3 regions of the Escherichia sp. E4742 genome follow, and region 1 is predicted to be linked to each of the others. Evidence: predicted binding sites of a transcription regulator. Region 1 holds the regulator's gene; each other region holds the start of a gene.
What was found. The regulator LexA, encoded in region 1, represses DNA repair genes until DNA is damaged. The targets are predictions, from matches to a motif close to TNCTGTATGTACATACAGNA.
Positions count from the first base shown of each region.

Region 2: a site for LexA is predicted at 2,860-2,879, ahead of uvrB (excinuclease ABC subunit UvrB). Genes of this name have one in related genera too.
Region 3: a site for LexA is predicted at 4,547-4,566, ahead of sulA (SOS-induced cell division inhibitor SulA). Genes of this name have one in related genera too.

Region 1 is NZ_CP040443.1:2,484,063-2,492,463, forward strand. Features, by position in the region: gene ubiA (4-hydroxybenzoate octaprenyltransferase) at 1-212, shown strand, start outside; gene plsB (glycerol-3-phosphate 1-O-acyltransferase PlsB) at 366-2,789, opposite strand; gene dgkA (diacylglycerol kinase) at 2,959-3,327, shown strand; gene lexA (transcriptional repressor LexA) at 3,437-4,045, shown strand; gene dinF (MATE family efflux transporter DinF) at 4,118-5,443, shown strand; gene FEM44_RS12100 (CsbD family protein) at 5,559-5,768, shown strand; gene zur (zinc uptake transcriptional repressor Zur) at 5,810-6,325, opposite strand; gene dusA (tRNA dihydrouridine(20/20a) synthase DusA) at 6,481-7,476, shown strand; gene pspG (envelope stress response protein PspG) at 7,609-7,851, shown strand; gene FEM44_RS12120 (quinone oxidoreductase) at 8,015-8,401, opposite strand, start outside.
Region 2 is NZ_CP040443.1:3,817,180-3,825,580, reverse strand. Features, by position in the region: gene yvcK (uridine diphosphate-N-acetylglucosamine-binding protein YvcK) at 1-573, shown strand, start outside; gene uvrB (excinuclease ABC subunit UvrB) at 765-2,786, opposite strand; gene bioD (dethiobiotin synthase) at 3,361-4,041, opposite strand; gene bioC (malonyl-ACP O-methyltransferase BioC) at 4,034-4,789, opposite strand; gene bioF (8-amino-7-oxononanoate synthase) at 4,773-5,930, opposite strand; gene bioB (biotin synthase BioB) at 5,927-6,967, opposite strand; gene bioA (adenosylmethionine--8-amino-7-oxononanoate transaminase) at 7,054-8,343, shown strand.
Region 3 is NZ_CP040443.1:4,044,774-4,053,174, reverse strand. Features, by position in the region: gene helD (DNA helicase IV) at 1-1,037, opposite strand, end outside; gene FEM44_RS19380 (YccF domain-containing protein) at 1,160-1,606, shown strand; gene yccS (YccS family putative transporter) at 1,616-3,778, shown strand; gene sxy (CRP-S regulon transcriptional coactivator Sxy) at 3,741-4,370, opposite strand; gene sulA (SOS-induced cell division inhibitor SulA) at 4,588-5,097, shown strand; gene ompA (porin OmpA) at 5,453-6,505, shown strand; gene matP (macrodomain Ter protein MatP) at 6,580-7,032, opposite strand; gene FEM44_RS19350 (AAA family ATPase) at 7,218-8,401, shown strand, end outside.

The DNA.
Region 1 (8,401 bases):
GCGTGCTGGTGCTGATGGCGATTATCGGCGAGTTAAATGGCTTACGCTGGGGATATTATTGGTCAATTCTGGTCGCGGGCGCGCTGTTTGTATATCAACAAAAACTGATTGCCAACCGCGAGCGTGAAGCCTGCTTTAAAGCATTTATGAATAATAACTATGTTGGCCTGGTGCTGTTTTTAGGGCTGGCAATGAGTTACTGGCATTTCTGATGATGTAAAAAAGCCGGATGGTCATGGTCATCCGGCTTTTTTTCTGTGAAAAGCATGCCTGATGCGCTGCGCTTATCAGGCCTACATAACATATCGCAATTTATTGAATTTGCAGGTCATGGTAGGCCGGATACATCTGGCAACTCTCATCAGTTACCCTTCGCCTTGCGTCGCACTCTCAATCGTTAAGCGCACATCGGACGTAATCAACTCCGCCAGCAACTGATAAACCTTCATCGTTTCTGCCGGTTCGGCGTCGCCGCTGTCGCTGATATACCCTTCATCACGCAGCGTCAGCACCAGAGAACTAAACACCGCTTTGTCGAAGAACTCCGGTGCGTTGATGCCGTGAAGCACGGAGAGACGTTGCGCCACGGTGCGGCTCTCTTTCTCCAGCGTACCGCGGTTGATCGACGGGTTGGCGCTCAGCAGCCAGAAAGTGATGGCATAACGTTGCAGCGTTTCGCGCGCGCCTGCGGCAAGCAACTGAAGCGTGCGGGAATGCGCCGGATTGATATGCAGCTCGTCATTTTGCAGTGTAATTAGCCCCTGACGTTGCATTTCATTCGCCAGCGCATCAATAACGCCCGGCAACTCGTCGCGATCCCAGCGCAGGAACAGCTCCGCTTTCAGCATTGGGTAAAGCACATTGACGTGCTCCATCAAAACGTCGCGGGAGATGTGGCGATGCTGGGTGACAATTGCCGCCATCAGCGAAGGCAGCACCAACATATGCGCAATGTTGTTGCGATAGTAGGTCATCAGCACCGCTTGCTCGCGCGGTAGAATGATGATGTCGCCGATAGTATCCTTCTCAACTTCAAACTTGTTCATCTGCAGCGCGTGATCGATAAGCTCGCTGGCGCTGGCTGAAGGAACGGTAGAGTCCGTGGAGTAAGGCACGTTGCGCATTAAATCCAGATAGCAGTTGAGTTGCTCGGTTAACTGCTCGCGGGTGAGTGAGCGCTGACGTGACGCCAGCAGCGCAGTACAGCACAGGTTCATGGCGTTTGCCGCGCCTGCGTTGTTAATGCGAACCATCAGATCGGCAGCAATGTTATTGACCGTCGGCGTTAACCAGGCCGGACGCACCGCTTCGATGGGATCGATAGATTCACGCCAGTCTGGTACATGCTGGTTAAGGTAGGTCATCAACGGCATTGGTTCACCGAAGTTGACATAGCCCTGACCGAGATTACGCAGCTTGCTTAAACCGCGCAGCATCTGCAGCAGGCTCTCTTTCTCTTTCGTCGCGCCGCGCAGTTCTTTGGCGTAAGTACCCACTTCCATGACGTGCTCATAACCGATGTAGATCGGAATCAGCGTAATCGGACGTGTACCGCCACGCAGCATCGCCTGAATGGTCATCGACAGCGTACCGGTTTTCGGGTCCAGCAAACGGCCTGTACGCGAACGACCGCCTTCCACAAAGTACTCGACGGAATAACCACGGCTGAACAGTTCGCCGAGATACTCACGGAAAACCGTAGAATAGAGCTTATTGCCTTTAAACGTGCGGCGAATAAAGAACGCACCCAGACGGCGGAAAATCGGCCCGGCAGGCCAGAAGTTCAGGTTGATCCCGGCGGCGATATGCGGTGGCACCAGCCCCTGGTGATACAGCACGTAAGAAAGCAGCAGGTAGTCCATGTGGCTACGGTGGCATGGCACATACACCAGCTCATGACCGTCGTGGGCCAGCTGACGAACGCGTTCGGCATTATGGACGTTGATGCCCTGATAAAGCCGGTTCCAGGTGAAGCCCAGAATACGGTCAGTCAGGCGGATCATCTCGTAAGAGAAATTCGCCGCAATCTCTTCCATCAGCGCAATCGCGTTCTGCTGCGCTTTTTCATGGGAGATTTTTTTGCTGCGTGCTTCATCTTCTACCGCTTTGGCAATGGCGCGGGAGGCGAGCAGCTTGTTAAACAGATCCTGACGAGCAGGCAGACGTGGACCCACGGCAGCCAGACGTTGACGGGCAAAGTGCATGCGCGCCACGCGTGCCAGTTTCTGAGCGATAGTTTTATCCGTGCCGTGTTCATCCGCCATACGGCGCAGCGAAACTGACGGAGAGAAACGCACAAAACTGTCGCGACCGAGCCATAGCACGGCGAAAAATTTCTGTACGCCGTTGAGCATGCGCAGTGGCGGGTTAACCTCACCTTTTTCACGCCCTGGCGCACGACCAAACATCACCGATACAGGCACCATCTGCACATCCAGATTTGGGTTGCTACGGTGCAGATCGAGATAGTCGTGGAACAGCTTAATAGACTCTTCTTTCGGCGTGTAATAGGTGAAAACACGCGGCCCGCCATGAATAAACACATAGCGCGGCAGTAGCGTACCGTCTACCTCCAGCGGCTCTAATGGATCAGGCAGGTCATGCGCCAGGCACTGGGCGCGCAACGTCAGCAAATCCGCTTTTGAGTTGTACGGTAAAACGTACATAATTGGACGAGAGGTATCGAGCCCCAATTCCGGGGCAGGATCTGCCGGAATAGACTTGCTTTTTACCAGGATGCTTAATGGTAAATTCAGTAATTTGTAGTAAATTCGTGGCCAGCCGGACATAAACGATGTAAAGCCTCTGGTTAATAATGCAAATGCGCGGGAAGGATAGCAGAAAGTCATGGGAAATTCTGTGGTATCCGCTCATGTTTCGCGCGGCGCTACGCTACCGGAATCATCGGATTCAACGGTACACTGATATTGACGCTCATAATGTAAAAAGGTTCTTTCAATGGCCAATAATACCACTGGATTCACTCGAATTATCAAAGCCGCTGGCTATTCCTGGAAAGGTTTACGTGCTGCATGGATCAACGAAGCGGCATTCCGTCAGGAAGGCGTGGCGGTATTGTTGGCGGTGGTCATCGCCTGCTGGCTGGATGTGGACGCGATTACCCGCGTGCTGCTTATTAGCTCCGTCATGTTGGTGATGATTGTGGAAATTCTCAATAGCGCCATCGAAGCGGTGGTTGATCGAATTGGCTCTGAATACCACGAGCTTTCCGGGCGGGCAAAAGATATGGGGTCCGCTGCGGTGCTGATCGCCATTATCGTCGCCGTGATTACCTGGGTCATTCTGTTATGGTCACATTTTGGATAACCCTTCCAGAATTCGATAAATCTCTGGTTTATTGTGTAGTTTATGGTTCCAAAATCGCCTTTTGCTGTATATACTCACAGCATAACTGTATATACACCCAGGGGGCGGAATGAAAGCGTTAACGGCCAGGCAACAAGAGGTGTTTGATCTCATTCGTGATCACATCAGCCAGACAGGTATGCCGCCGACGCGTGCGGAAATCGCGCAGCGTTTGGGGTTCCGTTCCCCAAACGCGGCTGAAGAACATCTGAAGGCGCTGGCACGCAAAGGCGTGATTGAAATTGTTTCCGGCGCATCGCGCGGGATTCGTCTGTTGCAGGAAGAGGAAGAAGGGTTGCCGTTGGTGGGCCGTGTGGCTGCCGGTGAACCGCTTCTGGCGCAGCAGCATATTGAAGGTCATTATCAGGTCGATCCTTCCTTGTTCAAGCCGAATGCTGATTTCCTGCTGCGCGTCAGCGGAATGTCGATGAAAGATATCGGCATTATGGACGGCGACTTGCTGGCAGTGCATAAAACCCAGGATGTGCGTAATGGTCAGGTCGTTGTCGCGCGTATAGATGACGAAGTTACCGTTAAGCGTCTGAAAAAACAGGGTAATAAAGTCGAACTTCTGCCAGAAAATAGCGAGTTTAAACCAATTGTCGTTGACCTTCGTCAGCAGAGCTTCAGCATTGAAGGGCTGGCGGTTGGTGTTATTCGCAACGGCGACTGGCTGTAATCTATCTCTGATACCGCGATGCCGCCTGGCATCGCGGTTTGTTTTTAATCTCTCTTCATCAGGCTTGTCTGCATGGCATTCCTCACTTCATCTGATAAAGCACTCTGGCATCTGGCTTTACCCATGATTTTCTCCAATATCACCGTTCCCTTGCTGGGACTGGTTGATACGGCGGTCATTGGTCATCTTGATAGTCCGGTTTATCTGGGCGGCGTGGCGGTTGGCGCAACGGCGACAAGTTTTCTCTTTATGCTGTTGCTGTTTTTGCGTATGAGCACTACCGGGCTTACTGCACAGGCTTATGGTGCCAAAAATCCTCAGGCATTGGCGCGTGCGCTGGTGCAGCCGTTGCTGTTGGCACTGGGGGCCGGAGCGTTGATTGCGTTACTGCGTACGCCGATTATCGAGCTGGCGCTGCATATTGTTGGTGGTAGCGAAGCTGTTCTGGAACAGGCGCGGCGCTTTCTTGAAATTCGCTGGTTAAGCGCACCGGCGTCGCTGGCGAATCTGGTGCTGCTCGGCTGGTTGCTCGGCGTGCAATATGCCCGCGCGCCAGTGATTTTGTTAGTGGTTGGCAATATCCTCAACATTGTGCTGGATGTCTGGCTGGTGATGGGGCTGCATATGAACGTGCAGGGCGCGGCGCTGGCGACGGTTATTGCGGAATATGCAACATTGCTGATTGGTCTGCTCATGGTGCGTAAAATCCTCATACTACGTGGTATCTCCGGCGAAATGCTGAAAACAGCCTGGCGTGGAAACTTCCGTCGCTTGCTGGCGCTTAACCGCGACATTATGCTGCGCTCACTGCTGCTACAACTCTGTTTTGGCGCAATAACGGTTCTTGGTGCGCGACTGGGGAGCGATATTATTGCCGTCAACGCGGTCCTGATGACGCTACTCACCTTTACTGCCTATGCGCTGGATGGTTTTGCCTACGCGGTTGAAGCCCACTCCGGTCAGGCGTATGGTGCGCGCGACGGTAGCCAGTTACTGGATGTCTGGCGCGCAGCGTGCCGCCAGTCGGGGATCGTGGCATTGTTGTTTTCGGTGGTTTATTTGCTGGCGGGTGAACATATCATCGCGTTGCTAACGTCGTTAACGCAGATCCAGAATCTGGCCGATCGCTACCTAATCTGGCAGGTTATTTTACCGCTGGTGGGAGTCTGGTGTTATCTGCTGGACGGTATGTTTATTGGCGCAACGCGCGCTGCCGAAATGCGCAATAGTATGGCGGTGGCCGCCGCAGGTTTTGCGCTGACGCTCCTTACGCTGCCGTGGTTGGGTAACCATGGTTTATGGCTGGCGTTAACCGTCTTTCTGGCGCTGCGCGGGCTTTCACTGGCGGTTATCTGGCGTCGTCACTGGCGTAATGGAACCTGGTTTTCAGCAACATGACGGTTAAAAGTTCTGAATAAATAATCCTAAGCCAAATTCCTGACTACACTTAATCCCACGTTCAGAAGAAAAGTGAGCGTACACTCATTCACCACCTAACGATGAGGATTTGAATATGAATAAAGACGAAGTCGGCGGTAACTGGAAACAGTTCAAAGGTAAAGTGAAAGAGCAATGGGGCAAACTGACCGATGATGACATGACGGTCATTGAAGGTAAGCGTGACCAGTTAGTGGGTAAAATCCAGGAACGTTACGGTTACCAGAAAGATCAGGCAGAGAAAGAGGTTGATAGCTGGGAAAAACGCCATGATTACCGCTGGTAATTAATCCCTCCTGCCCGACGTGTACAAGGATGTACGCCCTCTTAACGAGGTTTCTTTTTCACCTGAATAGAGTGGTCATGATGGCACTGTTCAGGATGACGACACGCTTCCACTTCTACACATGCTGAACATAATCCATGCGCTTCAATCACATTATGGCGCAGGGCAAAACCCATTTTTGCCGCCAGCGTATGCATGATGTCTTCCACACCTTCCGCACATTCTTCTTTCACTGCGCCGCAGCGATCGCAAATAAACATGGCTGAAGTATGCGTAGGCTGATCGAACAGATGGCACAGCACATAGCTGTTGGTGGATTCAACCTTATGCACAAAACCTTGTTCAAGCAGAAAATCGAGCGCGCGATAAACCGTCGGCGGCTTGGCTTGGGGCTCGGCTTCGCGCAGCAAATCAAGTAGATCGTAGGCGCTGATAGCCCCTTCTTGCAGGCTCATAAGGCGCAGCACTTCGAGACGTTGCGGAGTCAGGCGCACATTACGCTGCGCGCAGAGTTTTTCAGCCTGCGCCAATAACTCTTGCGTTGTGGTCTTTTCCATTGTGCACCTCGAAAGTGGGGTTAAGAATGTCCTTACTTTACCATAATTCTCACTTAAACGCCGACAACCGGGCGTCGAAGCTGCCACATTGCCTGATCGCATATTCGTTATGCTATAGTAGCGCCCCCAATTCATCAGGTGCTTAAAAAATCGCCATGTCAGCAGAATCACAAACCGCTTATCCCGCATACCGTTTCTCTATTGCTCCTATGCTCGACTGGACGGACAGACACTGCCGTTATTTCCTGCGTCTGCTTTCCCGCAATACGTTGCTCTATACCGAAATGGTGACCACAGGGGCGATTATTCACGGTAAAGGTGATTACCTGGCATACAGTGAAGAAGAGCATCCGGTGGCGTTACAGTTGGGCGGTAGCGATCCGGCGGCGCTGGCGCAGTGCGCGAAGCTGGCAGAAGCGCGCGGATATGATGAGATCAACCTGAATGTCGGCTGCCCGTCAGACCGGGTACAGAACGGCATGTTTGGCGCGTGCCTGATGGGGAATGCGCAACTGGTGGCTGACTGCGTAAAAGCGATGCGCGATGTAGTGTCGATTCCAGTGACGGTGAAAACGCGTATTGGCATTGACGACCAGGACAGCTATGAATTTCTCTGTGATTTTATCGACACCGTTTCCGGCAAAGGCGAATGCGAGATGTTTATCATCCACGCGCGTAAAGCCTGGCTCTCCGGTTTAAGCCCAAAAGAAAACCGTGAGATCCCGCCGCTCGATTACCCGCGTGTCTATCAACTGAAGCGTGATTTCCCGCATCTGGCTATGTCAATTAACGGCGGTATCAAGTCTCTGGAAGAGGCTAAAGCACACCTGCAACATATGGATGGCGTGATGGTCGGGCGTGAAGCGTATCAAAACCCAGGCATTCTGGCGGCGGTGGATCGAGAGATATTTGGTTCCTCGGATACCGATGCCGACCCGGTGGCAGTGGTGCGCGCCATGTACCCGTACATTGAGCGTGAACTCAGCCAGGGAACTTATCTGGGCCATATCACCCGGCATATGCTGGGGCTGTTCCAGGGGATTCCCGGCGCGCGTCAGTGGCGGCGGTATTTAAGTGAAAATGCTCATAAAGCGGGCGCTGACATTAACGTGTTGGAACACGCGCTCAAACTGGTGGCTGATAAGCGTTAATTTTCACCACAAAGTAGTCAAATTCACCACGCCCTGCGCTTCGACGCGGGGCGTTTTGTTGATAAATCAATATGTTATTTCTGGCATGATTCTTGTAAAGCCAGCAAGAGATTTCATTTTTGGGAGAACATCATGCTGGAACTACTTTTTGTGATTGGCTTTTTTGTCATGTTGATGGTCACTGGCGTTTCATTGCTGGGCATTATCGCTGCGCTGGTTGTGGCGACGGCCATTATGTTCCTCGGCGGTATGCTGGCATTGATGATTAAGTTGCTGCCGTGGCTGTTATTGGCGATTGCGGTAGTGTGGGTGATCAAGGCGATTAAAGCACCAAAAGTGCCGAAATATCAGCGTTATGACCGCTGGCGTTACTAAGGGATTGTGCGGATGATCACAACCTCAGGTTTTATCCTTAGAACAAAATAGGAATTGATAATCAAATCTGTCACTATTGCGCGTCAAACAAATTCATCGAGCTGTACCCTACATACAGCCGAACTATAAAAGAAAGGGCTTCCCAGGTGGAAGCCCAATTTCTTTATGGAATCAGTAAGCTGGAACCCTGCGTCGCCCGGCTTTCCAGAATCTCATGCGCACGCCGCGCATCCTTCAGCGGGTATTTCTGATGTTCTGCGACATCCACTTTAATTACACCGCTGGCAATCAAAGAAAACAGTTCATTACTGGCTTCGGTTAACTCATCCCGCGTAGTGATATAGCCTTGCAGGGAAGGGCGTGTCACATACAGCGAGCCTTTCTGATTGAGAATGCCTAAGTTCACACCCGTCACTGCGCCTGATGAGTTGCCAAAACTGACCATTAAACCGCGACGTTGCAGGCAATCCAGCGACCGTTCCCAGGTGTCTCTGCCCACGGAATCGTATACCACACGCACTTTCTTGCCGTCGGTGATCTCTTTTAATCG
Region 2 (8,401 bases), 1.3 Mb from region 1:
GAAGCCATCAATTTAATTCGTAATCTGTTGAAAGTGGACGCGCAATTAATTCCGATGTCAGAGCATCCCGTTGATCTGATGGCCATTGACGATCAGGGACATGAAGTTTACGGCGAGGTCAACATCGACCAGCTAACTACGCCGATTCAGGAACTACTTTTAACCCCCAACGTACCTGCCACCCGTGAAGCGGTGCTGGCAATCAATGAGGCTGACTTGATAATTATCGGGCCAGGCAGTTTTTATACCAGCCTGATGCCAATTCTGCTGCTTGAGGAAATGGCTCAGGCACTACGCCGCACTCCAGCCCCGATGGTTTATATTGGCAATTTGGGAAGAGAATTAAGCCTGCCTGCAGCGAATCTGAAGCTTGAAAACAAGCTGGCGATTATGGAGCAGTATGTCGGTAAAAAGGTGATTGATGCGGTGATTGTCGGGCCGAAGGTCGATGTTTCTACAGTTAACGACAGATTAGTCATTCAGGACGTACTGGAGGCCAGCGATATTCCCTATCGTCATGACCGCCAGTTGTTACATAACGCGCTGGAAAAAGCATTACAGGCTTTAGGTTAACGTGAAGCCGAAAGAAAATTCCGGCTTCCTATTGAAAACAAAGTACACGTTGTTCATGCCGGATGCGGCGTGAACGCCTTATCCGGCCTACAAACCGCGCAAATTCAATATATTGCAGAGAAAATGTAGGCCGGATAAGCGTAACGCATCAGGCAATTTTGCTTTTGCCATCTCTCTTCTTCGTTATCCTGTCACGAAGCCGCAATAAACAACTCACGCAGCTGATGCAACTGGTCACGAATTTGCGCCGCCTCTTCGAACTCCAGATTTTGCGCGTGTTGCATCATCAGCCCTTCCAGTTCATGGATTTTCTGCTGCAACGCTTTAGGCGACATATCCATCGGTACATTATCCGGCTCAACAATCGGGCGCGATTTTCCTCTGCCCTTCGCTTTGGTTTTGGCAATGTTCTGCCCCAGCGCCAGGATATCGACCACTTTCTTGTTCAAGCCTTGCGGCGTAATGCCGTGTTCCTCGTTGTACTTCTGCTGTTTCTCGCGGCGACGTTCGGTTTCGCCAATCGCTTTCGCCATTGATGGGGTGATCTTATCGCCGTAGAGAATCGCTTTACCGTTGACGTTACGCGCCGCGCGACCAATGGTCTGAATCAATGAACGTTCGGAACGCAGGAAGCCTTCTTTGTCAGCGTCGAGGATCGCCACCAGTGAAACTTCTGGCATATCCAGACCTTCGCGCAGTAAGTTGATCCCGACCAGCACATCAAACTCGCCCAAGCGCAAGTCGCGGATAATTTCCATACGCTCGACGGTGTCGATATCCGAGTGAAGATAACGCACGCGTTCACCGTGTTCTTCCAGATATTCGGTGAGATCTTCCGCCATCCGCTTAGTCAACGTCGTGACCAGTACGCGTTCGTTAATTGCCGCCCGCAGGCGAATTTCTGAAAGAAGATCATCAACCTGAGTCGCTACCGGGCGCACTTCGATAATCGGGTCCAGCAGCCCTGTTGGACGCACGACCTGATCCACCACATCGCCACCGGATTTCTCCAGCTCGTAATTACCGGGTGTTGCAGAAACATAGATGGTTTGCGGCGCTAATGCTTCGAACTCTTCAAATTTCAGCGGACGGTTATCCAGCGCCGAGGGCAAGCGGAAACCATACTCCACCAGCGTCTCTTTACGCGCCCGGTCGCCTCGATACATGCCGCCAATTTGCGGAATAGTCACGTGGGATTCATCGACCACCAACAGACCATCGGCGGGGAGATAATCAAACAGCGTCGGCGGTGGCTCACCGGGTCCACGACCGGAAAGAAAGCGCGAATAGTTTTCAATGCCTGAGCAATAACCCAGCTCGTTCATCATCTCCAGATCAAACTGGGTACGCTGAGTCAGGCGTTGTTCTTCCAGCAGCTTGTTATTTGCCAGCAGCACTCTGCGCCGATCGGCCAGCTCTTCTTTGATCTCTTCCATTGCCTGCACAATACGCTCACGCGGGGTGACGTAGTGTGTTTTCGGATAGATGGTAAAGCGGGGGACGGTTGAGATAATCTGCCCTGTTAACGGATCGAAAAGCGACAACCGCTCTACCTCTTCGTCGAACAATTCAACACGTAGCGCAACGTCGTCGGACTCCGCCGGAAAAATATCAATCACTTCCCCGCGAACACGGAAAGTCCCGCGCTGGAACGCCTGGTCGTTGCGGGTGTATTGCAGTTCCGCCAGGCGACGCAGAATCGCGCGCTGATCGATAATCATGCCAACCGTCAGATGCAGCATCATCTTAAGATATAAATCCGGATCGCCCAGACCGTAGATGGCTGAAACAGAGGCGACCACCACTACATCGCGCCGCTCCAGCAAAGCTTTAGTCGCTGAAAGCCGCATCTGTTCAATATGTTCGTTTACCGAGGCATCTTTTTCAATGAAGGTGTCCGAGCTCGGCACATAGGCTTCCGGTTGATAGTAGTCGTAGTAAGAGACGAAGTATTCCACCGCATTTTCCGGGAAAAACTCTTTCATCTCGCCGTACAACTGGGCTGCCAGCGTTTTGTTGGGCGCCAGCACCATCGTCGGGCGCTGAAGGTCGGCAATAACGTTAGCAATGGTAAATGTTTTCCCGGAGCCCGTTACGCCGAGTAGAGTCTGGTGAGCCAGGCCATCTTCAAGCCCTTCTTCGAGGCGTCGAATTGCCTCAGGCTGATCGCCAGAAGGTTTAAAAGAGGAATTCAGTTTGAACGGTTTACTCATGAGTCGCTACCTGAAGGAGTGGGCGGGCAGGTATGTAATTTTACTCGTCGTGTTTAATAATGCCAACAAATTATACTGGATAAAAAAACAGTTTCACGCCACATTATTTCTATTACACCGTCAACGAAGGTATCAATCATGAGCATAATTTGCTCAGTGACGAGATAAAACTCCAGGCTTGCGGGGTTATCCCCAAAGCAACGGCTTTTTTAACAATTGTCAAGATGGCTGATGACGGATTTATGGCAAGAGATGTCACTTTCATGACTGCCATTGCTTTTATATAATTAATTGAAAAATAACAAATATTCCATCAAGCCTTCTTTCGCGTCAATTCGCGTGCAAGCCGCGTATTCTCTCGCTTGCATCGCGTTTTCTAACTCTAATGCACATGGTTATCCACAGGAATAGTGGATAACTGCCTGCAGCCCGTATGCCCTGCCGCCTGGGCAATTCCCACACTAACCGCATATTGTGGGGGTAAATATTTTTTCTCGATTCTTTTAAAATTTAATTGGTTGAATTGCAGGCAGCAGACGACGCGATCTCGCTCGCAATTTAACCAAATATATTGCTACAACAATGCGGTGAGATTGAGGTACTTTCCGGTTAGCGCGTTTTCAGGAGGTTCATCAAGCCATGGGATCTCCCCAAGCAACGGTGCGGAAATCATCCGCTTGAGCGTGGCCATATATTCAGCGTGACGTTTGCCCGGTGGAGTGACATCGTTCGCTACCCACCCTGCAAGGGTAAGTCCGGCTTGCTGTACAGCCTGTGCGGTCAGCATCGCGTGATTAATACAACCGAGTTTCACGCCCACAACCAGTATCACTGGCAGTTGTTCTTGCGTTACCCAATCCGCGAAAGTGAAAGACTCAGAAAGCGGCGTAAACCAGCCTCCTGCACCTTCTACCAGTACCCAGTTTGCCTGCTGTGCCAGCGCGTGTAACCCGGTGCTCATAACCACGGGGTCGATGGGTCTGCCCTCTTGCGCGCTGATGATGTGCGGCGAGGTCGGTTCTGCGAAGGTGTAAGGGTTTACCGTGGCGTAATCCAGTTGCAGGCTACTGTTGCGTTGCAACGCCAGTGCGTCGCTATTACGTAAGCCTTCTACTGTCATTTCGCTGCCGGAGGCAACAGGTTTGTAACCTGCCGTCCGGTAGCCTGCAGCCTTTGCGGCTTGTAAAAGTGCGCAGCTGGCGACGGTTTTCCCTACTTCGGTATCCGTTCCGGTAACAAAATAACGTTTACTCACGAGCAATCACTCCCCAAAAAAGATGATACGTCAGAGGATATCGCCCCTGTTGTTGCGGCCAGGCTAGTTGCAATCGCTGCAACTGCGAACGCGTTAATATTCGCTGGTCGCGCCCTTCATGAAGATGCGTGGCACCGATGCCTTTCAGCGAACGCATGGCACTGAGCGCATCATCAAACCACAGTGTGACGGGCTGAATATGCTGTTGATAATGCAAGCCTTTCAGCGACTGTTCGATTTCATCTGGCGGTAAAAAACGATTGGCATGAGGCCGTTCGTCTACCGCCTGCCACACCTGATGCAGTTCGGGTAACGATCCCTGCGCCAGCGTGGTAAACGCGACCATGCCTCCGGGGCGCACCACCCGATACAGCTCGCGGAGTGCCGTGGATAAAGTACCGCACCACTGCACCGCGAGATTGCTCCATGCAAGATCGAACGTCGCAGTCGCTAACGGCAGGGATTCGATATCTCCTGCCAGATAATGATCTGCGGCATCTTGTTGGCGTGCCTGTGCAAGCATAAGTGGCGAGAGGTCTAAGGCCGTCACCTGTGCATTACGTTCGCGCCAGTGGCGGCTCATCCAGCCAGGTCCACAGCCAGCGTCCAGCACACGGGGGTATTTCCGCTGCGGGAGCATAGCCAGTAAGGTATCGGCACTCTGGCGCTGTAGCTCTGCGTGTTGTTCATAGTGTGCGGCTGCCCGACCAAATGCCGCCGCAATGGCTTGTTTATTGACCGTTGCCATGCAGCACCTCCAGCAGGCGGTCGATATCCTGTGTTTCATGTGCCGCAGTCAACGTCAGGCGCAGTCGCGCAGTGCCGACGGGTACGGTTGGCGGGCGAATCGCCGTGACCCAGCAGCCTTGCTGGCGCAGTTTTTCTGCCAGTTGTAACGCACGGCTGTTATCACCGACGATTAATGGCTGGATGGCGCTGCATGAATCCGCAAGAGTAAACGGCAAACCCTGCACTCCGGCACGAAAACGCGTAATGAGTGCCGCCAGTTTTTCGCGCCGTGCATCACCCTCATCACTGCGAATGACCGCCAGCGACGCATGTAATGCCTGCGCCTGAGCGGGCGGCATACTGGTGCTGTAGATAAGATGGCGGGCGAATTGCAGCAGATAATTCGCCACGCTATCAGAACAAAGCACCGCCGCGCCGCTGACGCCAAATCCTTTGCCAAAAGTGACTACCAGCAGTTCCGGCTTCACCTTTTGCTGCCAACAACTGCCTCGCCCCTGTTCACCGATAACGCCCGTGCCGTGGGCATCATCAACCATCAACCAGCCGTTGTGCTGTTGCGTGACTTGCTGGATTTCCGTAAGCGACGCGCTATCGCCGTCCATGCTGAACACGCCTTCTGTCACCACCAGTTGCTGCCCCGGACAGGGGGAAGCAAGCAGTCGCGCCAGATGAGCGACATCGTTATGAGCAAAACGGCGAAGCTGCGCCGGACTTAAACTGGCAGCTTCCAGCAAGGAGGCATGGCTAAGCCGATCGGCAACAATACGGTCCTCTTTTGCCATCATTGCGGCAATGACTGCCTGGTTCGCGGCAAAACCAGAGATAAACAGCAGCGCCCGCGAATAGCCAAGCCACTCGGCCAGTTCTTCTTCCAGCGCCTGATGCGCCACGCTATAACCGCTGACATGCCCGGAACCGCCGCTACCTACACCAAACTTTTCTGCGCCCTGCTGCCAGGCGCGGATAATTTGCGGATGATGGCTTAAACCGAGGTAATCATTGCTGGAAAAGTTCAGATACTGGTGCTCGTCCGCCACCAGCCAGCGTCCGGCTCCTTGCGCCACCGGATAACGGCGACGCAGGGCATCGGCAGCACGCCGCGCATCGAGCGCCGCGTTGATTTTCTCCTGCCAGCTCATAGTGCTGCCGCGTTGTAATATTCGTCGGTGTCCGGGGTCATCAGCGCCTGCTCCAGACGCTGCTGTTGCTCGTTATCGCCTGCCAGCACGGCTGTTTGCTGCGGATTTAGCCCCAGTTTGCGGAACAGTTGCAGGTCTTTATCTTCTTCTGGATTCGGCGTGGTTAGCAGTTTGCAACCGTAGAAAATCGAGTTTGCACCAGCCATAAAGCACATCGCCTGAGTCTGTTCGTTCATCTGCTCGCGTCCGGCAGAAAGGCGCACGTAAGAGGTCGGCATCATGATCCGCGCTACGGCAATGGTGCGAATAAAATCAAAGGCATCGACATCATCGTTATCCGCCAGTGGTGTGCCTTTCACCTTCACCAACATGTTGATTGGCACGCTTTCCGGCGGCGTCGGCAGGTTTGCCAGTTGCAGCAATAATCCGGCGCGATCGTTCACCGTTTCGCCTAAGCCAACAATGCCACCTGAACAGACTTTGATCCCGGCATCGCGCACTTTTTCCAGCGTATCGAGACGTTCCTGATAGGTACGCGTGGTGATGATATTGCCGTAAAACTCCGGCGAGGTGTCGAGGTTGTGGTTGTAGTAATCCAGCCCGGCATTCGCAAGGCGCTGCGCCTGAGATTCACTCAACGTGCCCAGCGTCATACACGCCTCCAGCCCCATCGCTTTTACCCCCTGCACCATTTGTTCCAGGTACGGCATATCGCGTTCGTGGGGATTCTTCCACGCCGCGCCCATGCAGAAGCGTGTCGATCCCGCCGCTTTCGCTTTGCGCGCCGACTCCAACACCTGTTCAACTTCCATCAACCGCTCGGCTTCCAGCCCGGTTTTGTAGCGCGAGCTTTGCGGGCAGTATTTGCAATCTTCCGGACAAGCTCCGGTTTTAATTGACAGCAAAGTGCTGACCTGTACCTGACGAGGATAGAAATGCTGACGATGCACCTGCTGCGCTTCAAACAGCAGATCCAGCAACGGTTTTTCAAATAATTCTGTGACTTGCGACAATGTCCAGCGTGGGCGGTGAGCCATGGGGCTTCTCCAAAACGTGTTTTTTGTTGTTAATTCGGTGTAGACTTGTAAACCTAAATCTTTTCAATTTGGTTTACAAGTCGATTATGACAACGGACGATCTTGCCTTTGACCAACGCCATATCTGGCACCCATACACATCCATGACCTCCCCGCTACCGGTTTATCCAGTGGCGAGTGCCGAAGGTTGTGAGCTGATTTTGTCTGACGGCAGACGCCTGGTTGACGGTATGTCGTCCTGGTGGGCGGCGATCCACGGTTACAATCACCCGCAGCTTAATGCGGCGATGAAGTCGCAAATTGATGCCATGTCGCATGTAATGTTTGGTGGTATCACCCATGCGCCCGCCATTGAGCTGTGCCGCAAACTGGTGGCAATGACGCCGCAACCGCTGGAGTGCGTTTTTCTCGCGGACTCCGGTTCCGTAGCGGTGGAAGTGGCGATGAAAATGGCATTGCAGTACTGGCAGGCCAAAGGTGAAGCGCGCCAGCGTTTTCTGACCTTCCGCAATGGTTATCATGGCGATACTTTTGGCGCGATGTCGGTGTGCGATCCGGACAACTCAATGCACAGCCTGTGGAAAGGCTATCTGCCAGAAAACTTGTTTGCTCCGGCCCCGCAAAGCCGCATAGATGGCGAATGGGATGAGCGGGATATGGTGGGCTTTGCCCGCCTGATGGCGGCACATCGTCATGAAATCGCCGCCGTGATCATTGAACCGATTGTCCAGGGCGCAGGCGGGATGCGCATCTACCATCCGGAATGGTTAAAACGAATCCGCAAAATGTGCGATCGCGAAGGTATCTTGCTGATTGCTGACGAGATCGCCACCGGATTTGGTCGTACCGGCAAACTGTTTGCCTGTGAACATGCAGAAATCGCGCCAGACATTTTGTGCCTCGGTAAAGCCTTAACCGGCGGCACAATGACCCTTTCCGCCACGCTCACCACGCGCGAGGTTGCGGAAACCATCAGTAACGGCGAAGCCGGTTGCTTTATGCATGGGCCAACTTTTATGGGCAATCCGCTGGCCTGCGCGGCAGCAAACGCCAGCCTGGCGATTCTCGAATCTGGCGACTGGCAGCAACAGGTGGCAGCTATTGAAGTACAGCTGCGCGAGCAACTTGCCCCCGCCCGTGATGCCGAAATGGTTGCCGATGTGCGTGTGCTGGGAGCAATTGGTGTGGTCGAAACCACTCGCCCGGTGAATATGGCGGCGCTGCAAAAATTCTTTGTCGAACAGGGGGTATGGATCCGACCTTTTGGCAAACTGATTTACCTGATGCCGCCCTATATTATTCGCCCGGAACAGTTGCAGCGCCTGACCGCAGCAGTTAACCGAGCGGTACAGGATGAAACATTTTTTTGCCAATAACGAGCAGTCAGCCTGAAGGTTTCTGGCTACACTTTCTGCAAACAAGAAAGGAGGGTTC
Region 3 (8,401 bases), 1.6 Mb from region 1:
TCATCATCCCAGAAGTTGCCTTCTGGCACTGACCACTGCAGTTCTTCCATCAACCATTGTCGCCAGCCCTTCGCCTGTGCTTTCTTTTCACTACACTGCTTGCGCCACTCAGCAATAAAGAGTTCATGGCGGGCTGCGGTGTCATTTTCCAGGTTACTGACTGTCGGTACTTTTTTGCTGCCTTGCTGAATAATATGCAGGGCCAGAGAATGAAACGTGCGCGCGGTAATCTCTTCGGTATGCAGCCGTTCGCGGATCCGCTCGTCCATCTCTTCCGCCGCTTTTCGACCAAACGCCAGCAATAAAATTTGCTCGGGTGATGCTTCACCACGCGCCAATAACCAGCCAGCGCGCGCCACCAGTACAGACGTTTTTCCGCTTCCTGCGCCAGCCAGCACTAACAGGGAATGCTCACCATTAACCACCGCCCGGGCCTGCGCCGGATTAAGCGGTGAAGACTCAACCTGACGGAAAAAATCCGCATATTCGTTAAGCATTGTTTCGGTATACGCCTGATTATGCTGCAACCGACTGCCTTCAATATCTTTCAGCCAGGCCTGACATTTGCGCCACGGCTCACGACAGTTATCAAATTCCTCCAGGCGATTAACCGGTAATGGCAACGCAGACAAAGCCTGATGAATTTGTTGCTGTACTCCAGTGGTTTGCTCCCGCGTCAGCCATTTATTTTCTCCAGTGCGGGCAGCAATAAGATCCAGTTGTTGCTGCAATACGCCAGCGGCAATTTCGCTCATTTCCTCGCTCCAGCGCCGCCAGTGAGCATCAAGATGATGGTGAAAACGCTGCGTCTCTGCCCATTCAGTGCCATGCAGACGCACGACTTTTTCATCAGGCAATACAAATTCCAGCTCACCCCATACCAAACCACGTTTGCAGTGAATAGCCAGTAATTGATTGAAAGGAATAAGGTATTCGTGGCGATCGCCGGAAACTTTTATCCCGGCATTGAGGATCACCGCCCGATCGTAAGGGTGCTGTGCCAGACGTTTGCCAAGAGTTGTCGCTTTCAGTTCCATGTCTCTGTAGATCCACACGATGTCATTTCTTATCAGTGTAACCGCCAGAGAAAACGTGCTCCAGCCCAAAAAAACGTTACAATTGCCGCCCATTACTGAAAACCACAGTAAAGCGAGGTTTTATGCGTACCGTTTTGAACATTCTGAACTTTGTGCTTGGCGGATTCGCCACCACTCTTGGCTGGCTGTTAGCGACCCTGGTCAGTATTGTGCTGATTTTTACCTTACCGCTGACACGGTCCTGCTGGGAGATAACCAAACTGTCTCTGCTGCCTTATGGCAATGAAGCTATTCATGTCGATGAACTAAACCCGGCAGGCAAAAATGTGCTGCTTAACACTGGCGGTACTGTACTGAATATTTTCTGGCTGATTTTCTTCGGCTGGTGGCTATGCCTGATGCATATCGCAACAGGTATCGCGCAATGCATTTCCATCATTGGTATTCCGGTTGGTATTGCGAACTTTAAAATTGCCGCTATTGCACTGTGGCCGGTCGGACGCCGCGTGGTATCGGTAGAAACAGCTCAAGCTGCGCGTGAAGCCAATGCACGTCGCCGTTTCCAATAATCCAACATTATGGCCTTTATGCTAAGTCCTTTGCTCAAACGCTATACCTGGAACAGCACCTGGCTGTATTACGCGCGCATTTTTATCGCACTTTGCGGCACTACTGCGTTTCCGTGGTGGCTGGGTGATGTAAAACTTACGATTCCGCTGACTCTCGGTATGGTGGCGGCAGCACTGACCGATCTCGACGACCGACTGGCGGGACGTCTGCGTAATCTCATTATTACGCTGTTCTGTTTTTTTATTGCCTCGGCTTCAGTAGAGCTGTTATTTCCGTGGCCCTGGCTGTTCGCCATTGGTTTAACGCTCTCCACCAGCGGCTTCATTTTGCTCGGCGGTCTGGGTCAACGCTATGCGACCATCGCTTTCGGTGCATTGCTGATTGCCATTTACACGATGCTGGGAACCTCCCTGTATGAACACTGGTATCAGCAGCCTATCTATCTGCTTGCTGGTGCGGTTTGGTACAACATCCTGACGCTTATTGGTCATTTGCTGTTCCCTGTCCGCCCGTTGCAGGACAACCTGGCACGTTCTTATGAACAACTGGCGCGGTATCTGGAACTCAAGTCACGTATGTTTGATCCTGATATTGAGGATGAAAGCCAGGCTCCGCTGTATGATTTGGCGCTCGCCAACGGGCAACTTATGGTGACGCTGAACCAGACGAAAATCTCGTTGCTGACCCGCTTACGCGGCGACCGCGGTCAGCGGGGAACGCGTCGTACACTACATTACTATTTTGTAGCGCAGGATATCCACGAGCGGGCAAGCTCTTCACATATTCAGTATCAAACGCTGCGAGAACATTTTCGCCACAGCGACGTGCTGTTCCGCTTCCAGCGCCTGATGTCGATGCAGGGCCAGGCTTGCCAACAATTGTCACGCTGTATTTTACTGCGCCAGCCTTATCAGCACGATCCACATTTTGAACGCGCTTTTACGCATATTGACGCTGCACTTGAGCGAATGCGCGAAAACGGTGCGTCCGCCGATCTGCTAAAAATACTGGGATTCCTGCTGAACAATTTACGTGCCATAGATGCCCAACTGGCGACTATTGAATCAGAACAAGCCCAGGCGCTGCCCCACAATGCAGACGAAAATGAACTCGCCGACGACAGCCCTCGCGGGTTTAGCGATATCTGGCTGCGTCTTAAACGTAACTTAACGCCGGAGTCTGCACTCTTCCGCCATGCAGTGAGAATGTCGCTGGTATTGTGTGTTGGTTACGCCATCATTCAGATAACCGGAATGCATCACGGGTATTGGATCCTGCTGACAAGTCTGTTTGTCTGCCAGCCAAACTATAACGCCACGCGCCACCGTCTGAAGTTAAGGATTATTGGTACGTTAGTGGGTATTGCGATTGGTATTCCTGTACTGTGGTTTGTTCCGTCACTGGAAGGACAACTGGTACTGCTGGTGATTACCGGCGTGCTCTTTTTTGCCTTCCGTAACGTGCAATACGCTCATGCAACGATGTTCATTACGCTTCTGGTGTTACTGTGCTTCAACTTGCTGGGTGAAGGTTTTGAAGTCGCGCTGCCTCGCGTAATCGATACACTGATCGGCTGTGCAATAGCATGGGCGGCGGTGAGCTACATCTGGCCCGACTGGCGGTTTCGCAATCTGCCGCGAATGCTTGAACGCGCGACGGATGCTAACTGCCGTTATCTCGATGCCATTCTTGAGCAATATCATCAGGGGCGTGACAACCGTCTGGCGTATCGTATTGCCCGTCGCGATGCTCACAACCGTGATGCTGAACTGGCGTCGGTGGTGTCGAATATGTCCAGTGAACCGAACGTCACACCGCAAATTCGCGATGACGCATTCCGTTTACTGTGCCTTAATCATACGTTTACCAGCTATATTTCTGCCCTCGGCGCACACCGCGAGCAGTTAACCAACCCTGAAATTCTGGCGTTTCTTGATGACGCAGTTTGCTATGTTGATGACGCGCTACATCATCAACCTGCCGATGAAGAACGCGTCAATCAGGCATTAGCTGGCCTGAAACAGCGGATGCAACAACTTGAACCGCGGGCAGACAGCAAAGAACCTCTGGTTGTACAGCAAATCGGGTTACTGATTGCATTACTGCCAGAAATTGGCCGTCTGCAACGTCGGATTACTCAAGCTCCTCAGGAAACTCCTGTTTCGGTGTAATAGAATCTGCCCATTCTGCAAGCTCCCGGCGGCGTGCCACCGGGAGCGCAGCTTCATGAATACCGATAATTGCGCCTTCAAGCATGAACAGAATCTTTTCTGTCACCAGACTGTTATGCTGCCGTAGTCGCAACCAGCACATTTTCGCCCCAAGTATACGTAGCGCCCGAACATCCTTAATCCCCACTTCCCCGAGAATCGCTTCCAGGTGATAAGACATATTGGGCAAATCTTTCAGCCGTTGCTGGGTGTCGCGCGTACTTTTCTCTTTAAGCGCAGCATCCAGCGAATACTTCGACAGCCGCACCAACTTCTGTTGATTCCGCCATAAGCTTTCATCAACCCGGTAGTAATTGAGAGTAACGGGGCGGCCACACTTTTTGTATGTCAGCCAGACTGGCGGATGTTTTACACAGTACTGTGCGCTTTGCTCACAAGCCCGAAGGTACAACTCACCATCAGAAACCATCGCAAACACTGTATCGTCAACGGTCAGACTGTAACTGCCAAACAACGATCGATATTCAATAGTGCCTAACGTCGACAGATATTCTTGTGACTTATAGATCCGCTTGTAGGAGAGGCTTTTCATAAAATTCCTTTTAAAATCATAATATAAAAGAATGATTCACATTAACGGATCCGTTAAATACGAAAATAGGCAACTTATTCTCAAGGGGCAAGATTAATTTAAGTTTTCAGGTCACCAACGACAAAAATTGCGAGGCTCTTTCCGAAATTTGTGTTGATCTTTGTTGTCACTGGATGTACTGTATATTCATACAGTAACTCACAGGGCTGGATTGATTATGTACACTTCAGGCTACGCAAATCGTTCTTCGATGTTCTCCTCCACAGCAAGCAAAATTGCGCGTGTCTCTACGGAAAACACTACAGCCGGGCTAATTAGTGAAGTTGTCTATCGCGAAGATCAGCCCATGATGACGCAACTCCTGCTTTTGCCATTATTACAGCAACTCGGCCAACAATCGCGTTGGCAACTTTGGTTAACGCCGCAACAAAAACTAAGTCGTGAATGGGTTCAGGCAGCGGGACTACCCTTAACTAAGGTGATGCAGATAAGCCAGCTTTCCCCTTGTCACACCGTGGAATCAATGGTTCGTGCTTTGCGTACGGGAAATTACAGCGTAGTGATCGGTTGGTTGGCAGACGATCTGACAGAAGAAGAGCATGCTGATCTTGTCGATGCCGCCAATGAAGGTAACGCAATGGGGTTTATTATGCGTCCAGTAAGCACACACTCTCACGCCACGAGACAACTTTCTGGGCTAAAAATTCACTCAAATTTGTATCATTAAGTAAATTTAGGATTAATCCTGGAACTTTTTTTGTTAACCCGTAGACGCTTTCACTTGTCACTAATTTTACTTGTGGAGGCTTGTCTGAAGCGGTTTCCGCGATTTTATCCTGTAAAGTATCGTTAACAAAAAAGGTTAAACGTACCTTATACAAGTCTTTTTTTTCATATGCCTGACGGAGTTCACACTTGTAAGTTTTCAACTACGTTGTAGACTTTACATCGCCAGGGGTGCTCGGCATAAGCCGAATTTATCGGCAGAGTTACAATTGAGCAGATCCCCGGTGAAGGATTTAACCGTGTTATCTCGTTGGAGATATTCATGGCGTATTTTGGATGATAACGAGGCGCAAAAAATGAAAAAGACAGCTATCGCGATTGCAGTGGCACTGGCTGGTTTCGCTACCGTAGCGCAGGCCGCTCCGAAAGATAACACCTGGTACACTGGTGCTAAACTGGGCTGGTCCCAGTACCATGACACTGGTTTCATTCCTAACAATGGTCCGACCCACGAAAACCAACTGGGTGCAGGTGCTTTTGGTGGTTACCAGGTTAACCCGTATGTTGGCTTTGAAATGGGTTACGACTGGTTAGGTCGTATGCCGTACAAAGGCGACAACATCAACGGCGCATACAAAGCTCAGGGCGTTCAGCTGACCGCTAAACTGGGTTACCCAATCACTGACGATCTGGACATCTACACTCGTCTGGGTGGTATGGTATGGCGCGCAGACACCAAGGCTAACGTACCTGGTGGCCCATCCTTTAAAGACCACGACACCGGCGTTTCTCCGGTATTCGCAGGTGGTGTTGAGTACGCGATCACTCCAGAAATCGCTACCCGTCTGGAATATCAGTGGACCAACAACATCGGTGACGCTAACACCATCGGTACTCGTCCGGACAACGGTCTGCTGAGCCTGGGTGTTTCCTACCGTTTCGGTCAGGGCGAAGCAGCTCCAGTAGTTGCTCCGGCTCCAGCTCCGGCACCGGAAGTACAGACCAAGCACTTCACTCTGAAGTCTGACGTTCTGTTCAACTTCAACAAAGCAACCCTGAAACCGGAAGGTCAGGCTGCTCTGGATCAGCTGTACAGCCAGCTGAGCAACCTGGATCCGAAAGACGGTTCCGTAGTTGTTCTGGGTTACACTGACCGCATCGGTTCTGACGCTTACAACCAGGGTCTGTCCGAGCGTCGTGCTCAGTCCGTCGTTGATTACCTGATCTCCAAAGGTATCCCGTCTGACAAGATCTCCGCACGTGGTATGGGCGAATCCAACCCGGTTACTGGCAACACCTGTGACAACGTGAAACAGCGCGCTGCACTGATCGACTGCCTGGCTCCGGATCGTCGCGTAGAGATCGAAGTTAAAGGCATCAAAGACGTTGTAACTCAGCCGCAGGCTTAAGTTCTCGTCTAATAAAAAACCCCGCTACTGCGGGGTTTTTTTTCATCTGTAGTAAAGTAAATGACCTTCGCCAGTTATTCCTTACCAAGTAATGCCTGCAAATCCTGCTTCAAAGAAGACATTTTATTCGCATACTTCTCTTTGTTTTCCGCATCTTCAATCAGCTGGACAATCGTTTCGGATAGCGTTTTACCACGACGTTGCGCAAGCCCTGCTAACCTTTGCCAGACAATAAATTCCAGATCGATAGATTTCTTGCGCGTATGCTGATGCTCCGCATTAAAGTGCCGTTTTCGTCTGGCCCGAATCGTCTGTTTCATGCGATTAAGCAGCTCTGGATTCATATGTTTTTCAATCCAGCCGTTTACGAGTACAGGTTCGTTCTCCAGCGATAGCAACACATCGACGGCTTCCTGGGCGGCACTGGCCTCTATGTAACGGGTGATCAACTCACCTTCACGGTGCTTCTTCACCAGATATTTCCATTTCCAACCACTTTCAAGATTTTCAAGTTGTTGATATTTCATAGCGATCTCAATGTTACCGTGTAACTCTTTACAGAATATCAGCTTTTTACCTGCGTGATGAAAAGAATCTCTGTCCTGTGAGCTTTAACGCGCATGCCGGGACTTTTGTCGGTGCTTTCTACGTGTGCTGCAGTGCCGGTTACGGTATAATCGCGCCTTTGACAACAGACTAAAAAACATCGACTTTGACCATTACGAAACTTGCATGGCGTGACCTGATTCCTGATACCGAAAGCTATCAGGAAGTATTCGCACAGCCACATTTGATTGACGAAAACGATCCTTTATTCAGTGACACTCAACCGCGACTGCAATTTGCGCTTGAGCAGTTGCTGCACGCGCGGGCATCATCCTCTTTTATACTGGCAAAAGCGCCGGAAGAATCCGATTATCTGAATCTTATAGCCGATGCTGCACGCACGCTACAAAGCGATGCAGGCCAACTGATGGGCGCTCACTATGAGATTTCCGGCCACACCATACGCTTACGGAATGCAGTTAGCACTGACGATAATTTTGCGACCTTAACCCAGGTTGTTACTGCTGACTGGGCTGAAGCCGAACAGCTTTTTGGCTGTTTGCGCCAGTTTAATGGCGACATTACCTTGCAGCCAGGACTGGTACATCAGGCCAATGGCGGCATTTTGATTATCTCCTTGCGTACACTGCTGGCCCAGCCATTGCTGTGGATGCGTCTGAAGAACATCGTCAACCGCGAACGCTTCGATTGGGTAGCATTTGATGAGTCGCGCCCTCTCCCCGTCTCTGTACCTTCGATGCCATTGAAGCTGAAAGTCATTCTGGTAGGCGAGCGCGATTCATTGGCCGATTTCCAGGAGATGGAGCCAGAACTGTCTGAACAAGCTATCTATAGCGAATTTGAAGATACTCTGCAGATAGTCGATGCCGAATCCGTACGCCAGTGGTGTCGCTGGGTGACTTTTATCGCCAGATTTAACCACTTGCCAGCGCCAGACGCCGACGCCTGGCCGGTACTTATCCGCGAAGCAGTACGCTATACCGGTGAGCAAGAAACGCTACCACTTAGTCCGCAGTGGATCCTCCGCCAGTGTAAAGAGGTCGCTTCATTGTGCGAAGGTGATACCTTCTCCGGCGAGCAGCTAAACTTAATGCTACAGCAGCGGGAATGGCGCGAAGGTTTCCTCGCCGAGCGCATGCAGGATGAAATCCTTCAAGAGCAGATCCTGATTGAAACCGAAGGTGAACGCATCGGGCAAATTAACGCCCTTTCGGTCATTGAATTTCCAGGCCATCCACGCGCATTTGGCGAACCTTCTCGCATTAGCTGCGTTGTGCATATTGGCGATGGTGAATTTACCGACATCGAACGGAAAGCGGAGCTTGGCGG